DNA from 2 places in the Saccharothrix australiensis genome. Region 1 is predicted to be linked to the other one. Evidence: predicted binding sites of a transcription regulator. Region 1 holds the regulator's gene; the other holds the start of a gene.
The links. Region 1 encodes HspR, which represses chaperone genes until heat shock. Its sites were predicted from a motif close to ANNTTGAGTNNNNNNNACTCAANNT; they were not measured.
Positions count from the first base shown of each region.

Region 2: lon (endopeptidase La) is a predicted target of HspR. The motif match lies at 2,584-2,608, and genes of this name have one in related genera.

Region 1 covers NZ_RBXO01000001.1:128,041-136,590, reverse strand. The annotation lists gene C8E97_RS00710 (DUF4097 family beta strand repeat-containing protein) at 1-62, shown strand, start outside; gene dnaK (molecular chaperone DnaK) at 504-2,372, shown strand; gene grpE (nucleotide exchange factor GrpE) at 2,369-3,097, shown strand; gene dnaJ (molecular chaperone DnaJ) at 3,523-4,686, shown strand; gene C8E97_RS00685 (heat shock protein transcriptional repressor HspR) at 4,683-5,111, shown strand; gene C8E97_RS00680 (FAD-binding oxidoreductase) at 5,181-6,284, opposite strand; gene C8E97_RS34205 (VOC family protein) at 6,771-7,151, opposite strand; gene C8E97_RS00670 (VOC family protein) at 7,193-7,570, opposite strand; gene clpB (ATP-dependent chaperone ClpB) at 7,738-8,550, shown strand, end outside.
Region 2 covers NZ_RBXO01000001.1:6,715,056-6,723,605, forward strand. The annotation lists gene C8E97_RS28425 (SAM-dependent methyltransferase) at 1-775, opposite strand, end outside; gene C8E97_RS28430 (cysteine hydrolase family protein) at 1,010-1,561, shown strand; gene C8E97_RS28435 (aminoglycoside phosphotransferase family protein) at 1,575-2,447, opposite strand; gene lon (endopeptidase La) at 2,621-4,969, shown strand; gene C8E97_RS28445 (PstS family phosphate ABC transporter substrate-binding protein) at 5,049-6,695, opposite strand; gene C8E97_RS28450 (polysaccharide deacetylase family protein) at 6,811-7,641, opposite strand; gene C8E97_RS28455 (YbhB/YbcL family Raf kinase inhibitor-like protein) at 7,836-8,363, shown strand; gene C8E97_RS28460 (mycothione reductase) at 8,404-8,550, shown strand, end outside.

The DNA of each region.
Region 1 (8,550 bases):
GCGCGTCGGTGGAGCTGTACCTGAGGTCCGGCAGCGGCGACCTGACGCTGCGCGCCGCCTAGCCGCTCCCCCGTCGCGCGCGCCGGCGCGCCTTCGCCGCGCGCCGGAGCCGTCGCCGTGCACGACGGCGCCGCGCCGTCCACCTCGGCGGCCCCGGCCGGTCGACACCCCGTCGACCGGCCGGGGCTTCCTGCTGCCCGGCCCGCGCGGTCGCCGGGAGGCTTCGCGTCGGGTGTGCCGGGAACCCCACCCGCGAGGCCGTTCGCCCAGCGTGCGGCCGGTGCGCCCCCGCGTCGACGCGGAGCAGGCGGCCGTCGTGCCGTCGTCCCGGTCGAGGTCCGGGTGGCGTGTATCACGTCCCTCCGGGAACACCGCCCGCCCGCCGATCGTTGGACGAGCAGGAAGGTTGAGCCCAGTGGACTCAAGTCCGGGATTCCTGGCAAACTTGAGCGCACGCCGCTCAACGCGGGGCTCTCACGAACGCACTACCAGGAGGAATCCAAATGGCGCGAGCGGTCGGCATCGACCTGGGGACGACCAACTCCGTCGTCGCGGTTCTCGAAGGTGGCGAGCCGACGGTGATCGCCAACTCCGAGGGTTCGCGGACGACCCCGTCCATCGTCGCCTTCGCCAAGAACGGCGAGGTGCTCGTCGGTCAGCCCGCCAAGAACCAGGCGGTGACCAACGTCGACCGGACGATCCGGTCGGTCAAGCGGCACATCGGCACGAACTGGACGACCGACGAGGTCGACGGCAAGAAGTACACGCCGCAGGAGATCAGCGCGCGCGTGCTGATGAAGCTCAAGCGCGACGCCGAGGCGTACCTGGGCGAGGAGATCACCGACGCGGTGATCACCGTCCCCGCCTACTTCGAGGACGCGCAGCGGCAGGCCACCAAGGAGGCCGGCCAGATCGCGGGCCTCAACGTGCTGCGCATCGTCAACGAGCCCACCTCCGCCGCCCTGGCCTACGGCCTGGACAAGGGCGAGAAGGAGCAGACCATCCTGGTCTTCGACCTCGGTGGCGGCACGTTCGACGTCTCGCTGCTGGAGCTGGGCGACGGCGTGGTCGAGGTGCGCGCCACCTCGGGTGACAACCACCTCGGTGGCGACGACTGGGACCAGCGCATCGTCGACTGGCTGGTGGAGCGCTTCAAGCAGTCCAACGGCATCGACCTGACCAAGGACAAGATGGCCCTCCAGCGGATCCGCGAGGCCGCGGAGAAGGCGAAGATCGAGCTGTCCAGCTCGTCCAACGCCACCATCAACCTGCCCTACATCACGGTCGACGCGGACAAGAACCCGCTGTTCCTGGACGAGACGCTGTCCCGCGCGGAGTTCCAGCGCATCACCAGCGACCTGCTGGAGCGCACCCGCGCGCCGTTCAACAACGTGATCAAGGACGCCGGCATCTCCGTGGGCGACATCGACCACGTCGTGCTGGTCGGCGGCTCGACCCGGATGCCCGCGGTGGCGGAGCTGGTCAAGGAGCTGACCGGCGGTCGCGAGCCGAACAAGGGCGTGAACCCGGACGAGGTCGTCGCGGTCGGCGCGGCGCTCCAGGCCGGTGTGCTGAAGGGCGAGGTCAAGGACGTCCTGCTGCTCGACGTCACCCCGCTGTCCCTGGGCATCGAGACCAAGGGCGGCGTGATGACCAAGCTCATCGAGCGCAACACGACGATCCCGACCAAGCGGTCCGAGATCTTCACGACGGCCGACGACAACCAGCCGTCCGTGCAGATCCAGGTGTTCCAGGGCGAGCGCGACTTCGCGGCGGACAACAAGAAGCTCGGCATGTTCGAGCTGACCGGCCTGCCGCCCGCGCCGCGCGGCGTCCCGCAGATCGAGGTCACCTTCGACATCGACGCGAACGGCATCGTGCACGTGTCCGCGAAGGACATGGGCACGGGCAAGGAACAGCGGATGACGATCACCGGCGGCTCGGCGCTGCCGAAGGACGACATCGACCGGATGATCAAGGACGCCGAGGCGCACGCCGAGGAGGACAAGCGCCGCCGCGACGAGGCCGAGGTCCGCAACCAGGCCGAGACGCTCGTCTACCAGACCGAGAAGGTCGTCAAGGAGAACGACGACAAGATCCCGGCCGACGTCAAGGACAAGGTCAAGGCCGCGATCGAGGAGACCAACGAGGCGCTGAAGGGCACGGACATCGCCAAGGTCCGGTCCGCGGTGGAGAAGTTGGCGACCGAGTCGCAGGCCATCGGCCAGTCCCTGTACGCCAACACGGGCGCGCCGGCCGCCGACGCGCCGACCGGTGACGCCGGTGCGCCCGGCGCCGCGGGCGGCCCCGCCGGCGCGAAGGCCGACAACGTGGTGGACGCCGAGATCGTGGACGAGGACGAGAAGAAGTGACGCAGCCGGAAGAGCAGCCCCACCTGGTGGTGCACGACCGCCGTCGGATCGACCCCGAGACCGGGGAGGTGCGCACGCCGCCCGCGTCGGACACCCCCGACGCGGCGGGAGCGCCGGACGCCGCGGACGCGCCGGTGGAGGGCTCGGCCGAGGAGGGCGGCAAGCACGCCGCGCCCGAGGCCGGCCACGCCGACGCCGATCCGGCCGCCGAGCTGAAGGCCCAGCTGGACGAGCGGACCGCCGACCTCCAGCGGCTCACCGCCGAGTACGCCAACTACCGCAAGCGCGTCGAGCGCGACCGGGAGCTGGTGATCACCAACGCGAAGGCGCAGGTGGCGTCCGAGCTGCTGGGCGTGCTCGACGACCTGGAGCGGGCCGGCGCGCACGGCGACCTGACCGGTGCGTTCAAGGCGGTGGCGGACAAGCTCGTCAGCGCCCTGCGCGGCACCGGGCTGGAGCCCTTCGGGCACGAGGGCGAGGCTTTCGACCCCTCCGTGCACGAGGCGGTGCAGCACAGCACGTCCCCGGACGTGAGCGGTCCGACCGTGACCGCGGTGCTGCGCCGGGGCTACCGGTTCGGCGAGCGGGTGGTGCGTCCGGCCCTGGTGGGGGTGACCGACCACGAGCCGGCGGCAACCCCGGACCCGGCGACCCCGGAGCCCCCGGCGACCGCCGAGGCACCGGCAACCCCGGAATCCGACCAGCCGCCGCCCGACCAGCCCTGACCGACCACATGGCCGCCGGGCCAGGCCACCAGGCCCACCCCGGCCGCCGGACCGGACCACGGCGCCCGGTCCGGCCGCCGGACCAGGGCCACGAGGCGAGGTCGGCACAAGCCGACCGGCCTCGGGCCCCGATCCGGCGAACCGACCACCACGCGAGGCCGCGTCGGCCTGTCGGGCCTCATTCTCCGCCGATCACGCTTCTCGATCGGCGGGGAATCAGGCCCGCTGGGCCGACTCCCAGGCGGCTGAGCCCGCCGTCTGCGAAGCAGCGGCTATCCGACACAGCGAGGCCGCGTCGGCCTGTCGGGCCTCATTTCCCGCCGATCACGCTTTTCGATCGGCGGGGAATCAGGCGCGATGGGCCGACTTCCAGGCGGCCTCGCCCGCCTCGGCGGAGCCGAGGCAATTGAACACAGGGGCGTCCGGTGAGTGCGAGAGACTGGATCGACAAGGACTTCTACCGGGAGCTGGGTGTCTCCTCGGACGCCTCGGCCGACGAGATCAAGAAGTCGTACCGGAAGCTGGCGCGGGAGCTCCACCCGGACGCCAACCCCGGTGACGCCAAGGCCGAGGCGCGGTTCAAGGCCGTGTCCGAGGCGTACGGCGTGCTGTCGGACGCCGCCAAGCGCAAGCAGTACGACGAGGCCCGTCGCCTGTTCGCGGGCGGCGGCGGCTTTCCCGGCGGGTTCGGGCAGGGCGGCGGGTTCGACGTCGGCGACCTGTTCAACCGGCAGCAGCAGGCCGGTGGCATGGGCGGTCTGGGCGACCTGCTCGGCGGCCTGTTCAACCGGCGGAGCGGGGCGGCGACGTCCGCTACCCGGCCGCGGCGCGGCGAGGACGTCGAGACCGACGTGCGGATCGACTTCCAGGAGGCCGTGCGGGGCGCGACGGTGCCGATGCGGCTGTCCAGCCCGGCGACCTGCTCGACCTGCGCCGGTTCCGGCGCGCGGCCGGGCACGACGCCGCGCGTCTGCCCGAACTGCGCCGGCGCGGGCCTGGTGACCCGCAGCCAGGGCGCGTTCGCGTTCTCCGAGCCGTGCGCGGACTGCCGCGGCACCGGGCGGATCGTGGACGACCCGTGCCCGGACTGCGGTGGCGACGGCGTCAGCACCAGGACCCGCACGCTGACCATCCGCATCCCGGCGGGCGTGGACGACGGGCAGCGGATCAGGCTGGCCGGGCAGGGCGAGCCGGGGCGCAACAACGGGCCGAGCGGTGACCTGTTCGTCCGCGTGCACGTCAACCCGGACCCGGTGTTCGGGCGCTCGGGCGACAACCTGACCGTGACGGTGCCCGTGACGTTCCCCGAACTGGCGCTGGGCACCACGTTGACCGTGCCCACGCTGGACGGCAAGGTGACCTTGAAGGTGCCCGCGGGCACGGCGTCCGGCCAGGTGCTGCGCGCCAAGGGCAAGGGCATCGGCAGGCGGGACGGCCGCGTCGGCGACCTGCTGATCACCCTCCAGGTGGCCGTGCCGAACAACCTCGACGCCGCGGCGCGCGAGGCGCTGGAGGCGTACGCCGCCGCCACCGCCCGGCACGACCCGAGGGCGGACCTGAACGCCTTGGTGGAGAAGAGGTCGACATGACTTTTCCGTTCCCGCCCGGAACGGACGAGGACACCCCGTTCTTCGTGATCTCCGTGGCGGCCCAGCTGTCCGGTCTGCACGCCCAGACCCTCCGGTCCTACGACCGACTGGGCCTGGTGTCGCCCGGCCGCACGCCCGGTGGCGGGCGGCGGTACTCGATGCGCGACATCGTGCTGCTGCGCGAGGTGCAGCGCCTCTCCCAGGAGGAGGGCGTGAACCTCGCCGGCATCAAGCGGATCATCGAGCTGGAGAACGAGGTGGGCGCGCTGCGCGCCCGCGTGGCCGAGCTGACGGAGGAGCTGGCGTCGGCCCTGGCGGCCGCCGAGCACGCGGCGGCGTCGGTGCACGCCTCGCTGCGGCGCGACCTCGTGCCGGTGCGCCACGAGACCGCGCTCGTGGTCTGGAAGCCGAACCGCAAGCGCTGAGCCGCCCGAGCAGCTCGAACGACGCGCGGAGCGGCCCGAACCGCGCGTGCCGAACCGCGCGCGGGCCGCTCAGTCCAGCGTGAACGGGTCGTACTTGATGCGGTCCAGCGGGGTGCCCGCGACGAGCATCCGGGACACGGTGGCCCGGATCATCGACGGCGACCCGCACACCAGCACGTCCCGCTCCTCCCACGCCCCGTAGCGGGTGACCACGTCGGCGAGGGTGCCCTGCTCGACGCCGCGCACGTTGGGGTCGGACTCCAGCACCGGCACGACGGTCAGCCACGGGTTGGTCATGGCGAACCGCTGTAGGTTGTCCAGGTCGTAGAGGTCTTCCCTGGTGCGCCCGCCGACGAACAGGTGCACGCGCGGGTTCTCGCCCCACTGCGCCATCTCGTCGATGATCGCGTGCATCGGCGCGACACCGGTGCCGCCCGCCACCATGAGCACGTCGCGGCCGGACTTGCGGTCCACGTGCAGGCGGCCCATCGGCGGCCCGATGCGCCACACGTCACCCGGTTGGGTGTGACCGACGACCGACCGGCTCACCCAGCCGCCCTCGACCGAGCGGATGTGGAACTCGATGATGCCGTCGTCGCGCGGCGCGTTCGCGGGCGAGTAGTACCGCCACAGGCGCGCCCGCTGCGGCGTCTCGACGCTCACGTACTGGCCGGCGCGGTAGCCGATGGGGTGGTCCGGCTGGAGCCGGACGACGGCGAGGTCCCAGCTCACCCGCTGGTGGTCCAGGACGGTGGCGTGCCAGTAGGCGGGGCCGTCGTCGGCCGCCGCGGCCTCCTGCATGGCGCGGGCCATGATCGTGTACGCCTCGGCCCAGGCCAGCTCGACCTGCGGCGTCCACGTGTCGCCCGCGTACTTCTTCACGGCGGCGAGCAGCGCCGTCCCGACCGACTCGTAGTGCACGTTGACCACGCCGAACTTGCGGTGGTCGCGCCCGAGCTGGCGGAGGAACGGGATCAGGTCGTCGGGCCGGTCCACCATCTGCACGACGTGGACCAGGGCCCGGAGCAGCCTGCTCCGCTGCACCTCCATGTTCGCCGGGAACATCTCGCGGGTGGCCGGCGCGAGGCTGAAGAGCATCCCGTAGAAGAACTTCGCGACCTCGTCCGAGCGCGGCTCGACCACCGCGAAGCTCTCCCGGATCATCCGCACCATTGCGGCGACACCCGGAGGAGGTTCTCGGTGTGGCGGGCTCGGGATGGGGCTCAACACGGCGTTCGCAGTCATGGTCCGGGCGCAGTCTCCACGTTTCTGGCGGCGCCAGCAAGGCGCTACGTCCTCGTCAAGCATCCATCCCCGACGGTGCGAGGCTAACCCGTCGACTGGCCGGTTGACTCCTTGATGCCACGTTCGAGTGCAGGCCGGTCACGGCCGGTGACCAGCGCTGCGCTTCCCGGCTGATTATTCCCCACCACGTATACCCGGTGCGCGGGTCGTCCTCCACCGTCCGGCGAGCACGGCGCGGTCGCCCGCCACCGGTCGCGACCCCGCCCCGGCCCCTCGACGGGACGGGGTGCCCGCCCTCGGCGGCAGCCTCTCCGCACCGGTGCGGGCAGCCTCGACGGCCTGTGGATTCACACCTGCGGATTGTGGACAACTATCCCAGTGATGTGGACAACTCGCTGCGGCCGAAGGGTGCGATCAGGGGGTGGCGGCGCGCTCGGCCGCGCTGCGCTCCACGCAGAACTCGTTGCCCTCGGGGTCGGCCAGCGTCACCCAGCCGGTCCCGTCGGGGCGGCGGTGGTCCTCCACCAGGGTGGCGCCGACGCCGAGCAGCCGCTCCACCTCCTCGTCCCGCGTGGACTCGGGCTGGAGGTCGAGGTGCACCCGGTTCTTGGCCGTCTTCCTTTCCGGGACCTCGATGAACAGCAGGTTCGGGCCGCCGGCCGGCCGGATGACCACCTCGGGGTCGCCGGGGGAGGCGTCGTCGGCCGGCGGGCGGCCCGTGACCCTGCTCCAGAACCCGGCCAGCTCGTAGGCGTTCCGGCAGTCGAACGTGATGTTGTGCACAAGAGACGTCATGCGCGGATCATCACGGGCGGACCGGGCCGGGCGCACCGGTATTAACCGCCGTACGGGACGGTGATGATCTCCAGGTTGTGCCCGTTGGGGTCCTCGAAGTAGACGCCCCGGCCGCCGTCGTTGGTGTTGATCTCGCCGGCCTGCCGGTGGAACGGGTCGGCCCAGTACGGCAGGCCGCGCTCGCGCACCCGGCCGAAGATCCGGTCGAACTCGGCCTCGGACACCAGGAACGCGTAGTGCTGGGGCGTGATGTCCCCGGTCACCGCCATGACGTCGAGGGTGACCTCGTTGTCGGTCTCGACGGACAGGAACGGCCCGAACGGGGTGGCGGGGCCGAAGCCGAAGACCTCGACCAGGAAGTCGGCGGTGGCGCGGGCGTCGTGAGCGGAAACGATCGTGTGGTTCAGCTTCACGGTCATGTCACCGACCGTAAAACCTCCATGATGGTGGAGGTCAAGGTGTGGGCCACGACACCGCCCTTCCGGTAGGTTGAGCGGAACCGGCTCAACTTTTCTGACGTTGACCGGGAGGACGGACCGGCGCCGCAGGGCCGGGCCCATGCACGACACGCCGACCGAGGTGAGGAATGGACGCTTTCAACCCGACCACGAAGACCCAGCAGGCCGTGTCCGCCGCCGTGCAGGCGGCGACCGTCGCGGGCAACCCCGACGTCAGCTCGGTCCACCTCCTCGGCGCGCTGCTGGCGCAGGGCGACGGGCTGGCCGCGCCGCTGCTGTCCGCCGTGGGCGCCGACCCCGCGCGGGTGCACGAGGAGCTGTCGACGCTGGCCCGCGCCCTCCCGGCGGCGAGCGGGTCGTCGGTGTCCGCGCCCCAGCTGTCCCGCGACGCGGTCCGCGTCCTCGGCAAGGCCCAGGAGCTGGCCACCGGGATGGGCGACGAGTACGTCTCCACCGAGCACCTGCTGGTCGGGCTGGCCGAGCACGGCGGGCAGGTGGCCGACCTGCTCAAGCGGCACGGCGCGACGCCGGACGCGCTGAAGGAGGCGTTCGGCAAGGTGCGCGGCTCGGCGCGGGTGACCAGCCCCGACCCGGAGGGCACCTACAAGGCGCTGGAGAAGTACGGCGTCGACCTGACCGCCCGCGCGCGCAAGGGCGAACTCGACCCGGTGATCGGCCGGGACGCCGAGATCCGCCGGGTGGTCCAGGTGCTGTCCCGGCGCACCAAGAACAACCCCGTCCTGATCGGCGAGCCCGGCGTCGGCAAGACCGCGATCGTGGAGGGCCTCGCGCAGCGGATCATCGCGGGCGACGTGCCCGAGTCGCTGCGCGGCAAGCGCGTCGTGGCGCTCGACCTCGGCGCGATGGTCGCGGGCGCGAAGTACCGCGGCGAGTTCGAGGAGCGCCTGAAGGCCGTGCTCAAGGAGATCACCGACTCGGCG
Region 2 (8,550 bases), 6.6 Mb from region 1:
AGGCGCTGATGTAGGCGTCGTCGGAGTCCGGGCGCCACTCCGGCAGGGACACCACGCCCGGCTCCACCACGGTCAGGCCGGCGAAGAACGCGGCGATCTCGTCGCGGGGGCGCAGCGCCAGCGGGCTGTCGGTGCGGCGGTAGATGGCCTGCACGCGCTCGCTGTCGTCCAGGGCGTCCTCCGGCACGCCTTCCAGGCTGCCGTGGGAGATCGCCAGGTAGCTGCCCGGCGGCAGGGCGTCCCGGTAGCGGGCCACCACCTCGTGCGGCCGGTCCGAGTCCGGCACGAAGTGCAGCAGCGCCACCATGAGCAGGCCGATGGGGCGGTCCGGGTCGAGCAGGCGGCGCACCTCGTCGTGGCCGAGGACGGCGTCCGGGTCGCGCACGTCGGCCTGGATCGCCGTCGCCAGCGGGTTGTCCGCCAGGAGGGCCGTGCTGTGGGCCACCGCCACCGGCTCGACGTCCACGTAGACGACCCGCGCCGAAGGGGCGGCCTGCTGGGCGATCTCGTGCACGTTGCCCACCGTCGGGATGCCCGAGCCGAGGTCGAGGAACTGCTCCACCCCTTGCTCCAGCAGGTAGCGCACGGCCCGGCGCAGGAACGACCGGTTCGCCCGCGCCGCGCCGGACATGCCGGGGTAGATCCGCTCCACCGAGCGGGCGGCCTCGCGGTCGACCGCGAAGTTGTGCGAGCCGCCCAGGAAGTAGTCGTACATGCGGGCCGCGCTCGGGCGGTCCAGGTCTATCGAGGACGGCACCCAGCCTGCCTGTTCCATGCGACTTCCCCTCGATGGCCTCGTCGGTGACAAAGCGTGATCGTTCCCGGCGCGGGAATGTGCCACAACCGCTGAACGCGCGGAAACGGCCCTCGATCGGGCGACACGACCCGGCCTGGCCGCGAGGTGCCGGAACGCGGCCACCGTCCCCGGACGACCGGTGCCCCCGCCGGAACCGGACGGACGGCCGCGATCGCCGGACCGCGCCGCCGAACCCGGATAGGCTGTGCCGGCATGGTGACGGCGCTGGTGATCGTCGACGTGCAGGAGGCGCTGGTCCCGCTCGTCTGGCGCGGCGACGAGCTGGTCGACCGGATCTCGGCGCTGGCGCGCAGGGCGCGGCGGCACGGCGCGCCGGTGGTGGCGCTGCGGCAGGTCGGGCCCGCCGGCTCGGCGTTCGACCCCGACCACCCCGGCACGCGGCTCAGCCCGCGCCTCGGCCTCGGACCGGGCGACGTGGTGATCGACAAGACGGCGACCGACGCGTTCTACCGCACCGACCTCGCGGCGGTGCTCGCGGCGCGGGCCGTCGACACGGTCGTGCTCACCGGCCTGGCGACCGACTACTGCGTCGACGCGACCGCGCGGTCCGCGCTCAGCCACGGCCTGGACGTCGTGCTGGTCGCCGACGGGCACGCGCCGGCCGCCGACGGCGACCCGGAGGCGGGCCTCACCCCGGAGCGGATCGTCGACCGGCACAACCGCATCCTCGGCCGGGCCGTCCACCCCGGCGGCGTGCTGCGCGTGCGGCCGGCGGCGGAGGTCGTGTTCCCCGACCGGAGCTGACCGGCGGCGCGGGTCACGAGCGGCCGAACTCCAGCAGCGCGCCGGCGTCCCGGCCCCGCGCGGCGGCGGCGACGGCCAGCACCGGCGCGGCCACCCGGCACCAGTCGGCCAGCCGCTCGCCGTCGAACGCGGTGAGCGCCACCAGGTCGTCGATCCTGCCCGCCGCCGGCGCGGAGCCGTCGAGCACCCAGTCGACCGCGTCGAAGCACGGCTCGCCGACGCAGCTCTTCGGGTCGATCGCGACCAGGCCCCGCGCCGGACCGCAGTCCAGCAGGTTGCCGTAGTGCAGGTCGCCGTGCAGCAGCACCGTCTCGACCCGGCCGGCCACCAGCCGGTCCCGCAGCCGGCGCGCCCTGGCGAAGTCCTCGGGCAGCACCACGCCGGCCACGCCGGCGGACCCGAGCCTGGCCTCGGTGCGGACCAGGAACTGCTCGACGCCGTGCCCCAGCTCGCGGTCGACCACGTCGCGCGGTGCGGCCACCGCGCCGTGCAGGCCGGACAGCACGTCGGCCAGCTCGCGGGCGGACGGCGCGGTCACCGGCGCGCCGGGCAGCCGTTCGAGCAGCACCGCGCCGCGCTCGGGCGCGGACCGGAACACCGCGGGCACCCGCCCGCCCGGCTGGAACGCGCGCAGCACCCGGTCCTGCTCGGCGATCACGTCGGCCTGCGGCGACAGCTTGAGCACCGCGTCGACGCCGGACCCGGTGACGCACGCGACGGCCAGCGAGGTCGACCCGTCGGCGAACGCGGCGCCCGGGGTGAGCCCCCACTCGGCGGCCAGCCGCTCGACGAGCGCGGGCGCGGCCCGCACCCAGTCGCGCACCTCCGGGCCGAACCGGCGGCGCAGCCGGTCGGCGAAACCGGGATCGACGACGAACTCCGACATGGCGCCCACCGTAGGGCCGGGTCCACGACCGCCCAACGGGAATACCGGTCGCCTCGGGCACCCGCCGCCGGAGGTACCGCGCCCGCGCCGGATCGCTCAGGGCGAACGCCGGGTGGAAACAATCCACCGCTCACGTTGGTTGAGCCGGACAGACTCAACTTTGGAGGAACGACATGGGCGAGACGTTGGCGCTGCCGGTGCTGCCGCTGGACGACGTGGTCGTGCTGCCGGGCATGGTCGTCCCGATCCGGCTCACCGGTTCGGACGCCGCCGCCGAGGCCCGCGCCGCCGTCGAGGCCGCCTCCGCGGGCGGTGGCGAGGCGCGGGTCGTGCTGGTGCCCCGGCTGGACGGCAAGTACGCCAAGGTCGGCACGCTGGGCGTGGTCGAGCAGGTCGGCCGGCTGTCCGGCGGTGAGCGGGCGGCGGTCGTGCGCGGCACGGCGCGCGTCCGGATCGGCACCGGCACGACCGGGCCGGGCGCGGCGCTGTGGGTGGAGGCGACGGTCGCCGACGAGTCGCCCGTCGACGAGCGCACGCGCGAGCTGGCCCGCGAGTACCGGGCCCTGGTCACGACGATCCTCCAGCAGCGGGGCGCGTGGCAGGTGGTCGACTCGGTGCAGCAGGTGGACGAGCCGTCCGCGCTGGCCGACCTCGCCGGGTACGCCCCGTACCTGCGCGACGAGCAGAAGGTGTGGCTGCTGGAGACCAGCGACGTCGCCGAGCGGCTGGCGAAGCTGCTGGAGTGGGGCCGCGAGCACCTGGCCGAGCTGGACGTCGCCGAGACCATCCGCAAGGACGTCAAGGAGGGCGTCGAGCGGCAGCAGCGCGAGTTCCTGCTGCGGCAGCAGCTCGCCGCCATCCGCAAGGAGCTGGCCGAGCTGGACGGCAAGCCGGCCACCGAGGAGCAGGACTACCGGGCGCGCGTCGAGGGGGCGGACCTGCCCGACCACGTGCGCAAGGCCGCGCTGGCCGAGGTCGACAAGCTGGAGCGCACCTCCGACCAGTCGCCGGAGACCGGCTGGATCCGCACCTGGCTGGACACCGTCCTGGGGCTGCCCTGGAACGAGCGGACCGAGGAGTCCTACGACATCGCGGGCGCGCGGGCCGTGCTCGACGCCGACCACGCCGGGCTGGACGACGTGAAGGAGCGCATCACCGAGTACCTGGCGGTGCGGCGGCGGCGGGCCGACCGGGGCCTCGGCGTCGTCGGCGGGCGGCGCAGCGGCGCGGTCCTGGCGCTGGTCGGCCCGCCGGGGGTCGGCAAGACGTCGCTGGGCGAGTCGGTCGCCCGCGCGATGGGGCGGAAGTTCGTCCGGGTCGCGCTGGGCGGCGTGCGGGACGAGGCCGAGATCCGGGGCCACCGCCGCACCTACGTCGGCGCGCTGCCCGGCCGGATCGCGCGGGCGATCGCCGAGGCGGGCTCGATGAACCCCGTCGTGCTGCTGGACGAGATCGACAAGGTCGGCGCCGACCACCGGGGCGACCCGACGGCCGCGCTGCTGGAGGTGCTGGACCCGGCGCAGAACCACACGTTCCGGGACCACTACCTGGAGGTCGAGCTGGACCTGTCGGACGTGGTGTTCCTGGCCACGGCCAACGTCCTGGAGGCCATCCCCGGCCCGCTGCTGGACCGCATGGAGCTGGTGCGGCTCGACGGGTACACCGAGGACGAGAAGGTCACCATCGCCCGCGACCACCTGCTGCCCCGCCAGGTCGAGCGGGCCGGGCTGACCGCCGAGGACGTGGCGGTGTCCGAGGACGCGCTGCGCAAGCTCGCCGGCGAGTACACGCGGGAAGCCGGGGTGCGGCAGCTGGAGCGGTCCCTCGCGCGGGTGCTGCGCAAGATCACGGCGCGGGCCGCGCTGGACGAGGCCGCGCTGCCGGTGGCGGTGGACGTGCCGGACCTGCGCGGCTACCTGGGCTCGCCGAAGTTCACGCCGGAGTCGGCCGAGCGGACCGCCGTGCCGGGCGTGGCGACCGGGCTGGCCGTGACGGGCGCGGGCGGCGACGTGCTGTTCGTGGAGGCGTCGCTGGCCTCGCGCGGCACCGGGTCGGCCGGCGTCACGCTCACCGGCCAGCTCGGCGAGGTGATGAAGGAGTCGGCCCAGATCGCGCTGTCCTACCTGCGGTCGCACGACAGCCGGGCGGAAGCGCTCGCCGAGCGCGGCGTGCACATCCACGTGCCGGCGGGCGCGGTGCCCAAGGACGGCCCGTCGGCGGGCGTGACCATGACGACGGCGCTGGCGTCGCTGCTGTCCGGTCGCCCGGTGCGGTCGGACGTGGCGATGACCGGCGAGGTGTCCCTGACCGGCCGGGTGCTGCCCATCGGCGGCGTGAAGCAGAAGCTGCTGGCCGCGCACCGGGCGGGCATCACGACGGTGCTGCTGCCGCGGCGCAACGAGCCCGACCTGGACGAGGTGCCCGAGTCGGTGCGCGAGGCGCTGACCGTGCACCTGGTGGGCGACGTGCGCGAGGTGCTGGAGATCGCGCTGGAGCCGGCGGCGGTGACGGCGGCGGCCTGAGCCCGAGGGCACGACCGCGGCGGCGGTGCCGGAGCGCCGCGTCGGCGGGTGGCCGGCCGCGAAAGGCGCGGCCGGCCGCCTACCGCAGGTTGCACAGGTCCAGCGGCACGCCCTCGGGCGTCCGGCACGGCAGGTAGCCCGCGTCCTTCATCCGGACGCGGGCGTCGTCGTGCTCCCGCACGTAGCGCAGGAAGTGCGCCGACAGCGAGCCCTCCGCCGGCTGGGCCCGCGAGTAGAGGTACTCCACGGTCCAGAACGGGTAGCCGGCCTCGACACCCGCCGCCGCGTCGAACACCTTCCCGCCCAGCGACAGCGCGGTCAGCCGGTTGGTCTTGCGGGCCTCCGCCACCGACGGCGCGTCGGCGTACCCGATCGCGCCCTCCACCGCGCCGATCTCCCGCACCACGTCGCCGTTCTTGTCCCGCTCGCACCGGATCACGCGGGCCTGCGGGTCGCGGTCGGGGTTGCGGCAGTCGTTGGAGGACAGCGCGCCCTCGGTCGTGCCGAGCACCCGGCGCTCGAACAGCTCGCGGGTGCCCGACTCGCTGCCCCGGCCGACGATCCGGATCGGCAGCGGGTCCCCGCCGCGCAGCTCGCTCCAGTCGGTGTAACGACCGGAGTACACGCCCTGCAACTGCTCCACGGTCAGCGTGTCCATGCCGACGGAGCTGTGCACGACCACGTGGTAGACGACGATCGCGACCTGGTGCGCCACGACGTCGCCCGCGTCCTGCTTGCCGTCCGACAGCGCGAGCAGGGCGCGGTCCGGGTCGGCCGCCGCCACCGACCGCACGCCCGCGATGCTGCCGTTCGGCTCGGTGTCCACCACGGCCTCCGGGCACGCCTTCGCGTACTGCTCGGCGATGAGGTCCATCGTCGGCATGAACACGCTGGACCCCTCGACGCGCAACGTGCCCGCGCCGCACGCCACCGACGGGTCGCGGGTCTCCGGCGTCCACGCCAGCGTCAGCACGAGCACACCCGCCAGCACGGCCGCCAGGCCACCGGTCAACCGCGGCAGGGTGATGAACCGCTGCTGCCGCTCGTCGTGCAGCACGCCCACGCCGCCCAGGTGGCCCGTGATCTTGACCTCCTTGCCGATCTCGCCCGTCCGGTTGCTCTCCGGCTCCCGCAGCACCACCAGCAGCTTGAACTTCTGCTTGCGCTTGAGCCTGAGCCCGTCCAGGCGCACGCCGTGCCACACCGGCTCGGTCGACGCGCGCGAGCGGTCCCCGCCGGTGCGGAAGATGCGGGGCAGGCTCTGCGCCACGCGCTCGCGGACGGTCGGCAGGGAGGCCCGCACCTGGCTGGTGTCCTTGCCGAAGAACTGGAGGCTGCGCCGCACCTCCTCGCGCAGCTCCTCCGAACCTGCCTCCGACACCCTGGCGTTCCAGACGATGCGGTCGCCGAAGGTGAACGTCAGCGGCCGGTCGAAGTCGTCGGCGTCGATGTCGTAGTTGCCGTTGTTGCGCACCCGGATGACCACGATGCTCATCCGGTCCAGCACGCGCACCAGCTCCCGCAGCTGCGGGGCGTTGGCCTCGGTCCCGTCGTGCAACTGCTCGGGCCCGAGGCCGATCTTGGAGTTGTAGAGCACGCGGAACCCGACCCGCTTGCGGCGCACGAAGAGCCGGTCGATGACCGGGGCCGCGAACAGCAGCGCGATCGCGAGCGCCACCGGCCCCGGACCACCGAGGAACTCCAGCGCGGATTGCAGGAACTGCACACCGAATTGTCGGTCGAGCCCCCGGCGGCGTTCTGCCCACCGCACGACGTTCATCCGGACTTCACGTGCCGGTCACACGACCGCGCACCACGTCACGCCGGGTGCCGCACCCCGCTCACGGCCGGGACGGCGACAGGTGGTCCTCCAGCGGGACCGGGATCAGCCCGTCCTGCTTGCACCGCTGGAGGAACGCGACGAAGTCCTCCACGAACGTCTGCCGGAAGTGCATCAGCACGATGTCGCCCCGGTTGAGCTTCCCGCCCGCCTGGAACTGCACGACGCCGTCGTTCACCGCCGCCGTCCACATCACCAGCGCGCGGAAGCCGCAGTCGGCCGCCGCGCGCCGGGTGGTGGCGTCGTAGTTGCCGAAGGGCGGGCGGAACAGCGTGGCGCGCGGGCCCAGCACGCCTTCGAGGTAGTCGGCGTTGCCGCAGATCTCCCGGCGCTGGAACTCGTAGGACTTGCCCTGCAGGTTCGGGTGGGTCGCGGTGTGGGCGTGCACCCGCGCGCCCGCCTGGTCCCGCATCGCCTTGAAGTAGTCCGGCCCGCCGTCCTCCACGTGCTTGGTGTTGAGGAACAGCGACGGCCGGACGTTCGCCGACCGCATCAGCTCCAGCGCCGCCGGGTGCCGCACCGCGCCGTCGTCGATGGTGATGAACACGTACGGCTGGTCCGTCTCGATGCGCCGCACCACCGGCAGCAGCCCGTCGGCGGCGGCCGGCACCGCGGCCTGCGCCGTGCCGTACGGGTAGGGCGGCTGGAACACCGGGACGGTCGTGCCGCCGGGACCGGGCACCGCCGTCGGCGGCGTGGTCGTGGTGGCCGCCGCGGTCGTGGTCGCCGCCGCCGCGTCCGCCACCGGCGCGGGCTGCCGGGCCGGCTCGGGCGCGCACGCCGCGGTCGCGACGGCCAGGGCAGCGGCGACCGCCGCACCGATCTTTCGCATGTCCGGAGTTCTCCCCTGGATCTGGCCCCCTGCGGAAATGTCGGGGGTCGTCCGCCCATTCTGCGGTGTCCCGACCAAACCTGATCACCGGTGACGGATCTGCGACGCGGTTCACCCGACGATAGAGTCGATCACGCCGCGCGCCCGACCCCGTCGGGCACGCCGCGTTCCGGACCCAGTCGTGGAGGACTTCGATGAGCCTTGAGCGCCCCGTCGCCCCGGACCCGTACTCGCTGCTGCCCGCCGTGGCGTCGTTCGAGGTGACCTCGACCGACGTGCGGGACGGCGAGCGCCTGCCCGACGCCCAGGTGCACTCGGGGGGCGACACGTCGCCGCAGTTGAGCTGGTCGGGTTTCCCCGAAGGCACGAAGAGCTTCACGGTCACCTGCTTCGACCCGGACGCGCCCACGCCGTCCGGGTTCTGGCACTGGGTGGCGGTGAACATCCCGGCGTCGGTCACCTCGCTGGACACCGGCGCGGGCGCGTCGGACGACGCGCTGCCGGGTGGCGCGTTCCACGTGCGCAACGACTACGGCACCCGCGCGTTCGGCGGTGCCGCGCCGCCCGAGGGCGACCCGGCGCACCGCTACTACTTCGTGGTGCACGCGGTGGACGTGGCGGAACTGGACGTGACGCCGGACGCGTCACCGGCCGTGGTGAGCTTCAACCTGGCCTTCCACACGCTGGCCCGCGCCATCCTCACCCCGACCTACGCGAGCTGAACCGGGAATGAGCGCCTCGCGCGGCGGGTTGCAGCACGACGTGAGGCACTTCGACCTGGTCATCATCGGCACCGGTTCCGGCAACTCGATCGTGGACGAGCGGTTCGCGGGCTGGGACGTCGCGATCGTCGAGAAGGGCGTGTTCGGCGGCACCTGCCTGAACGTGGGGTGCATCCCCACGAAGATG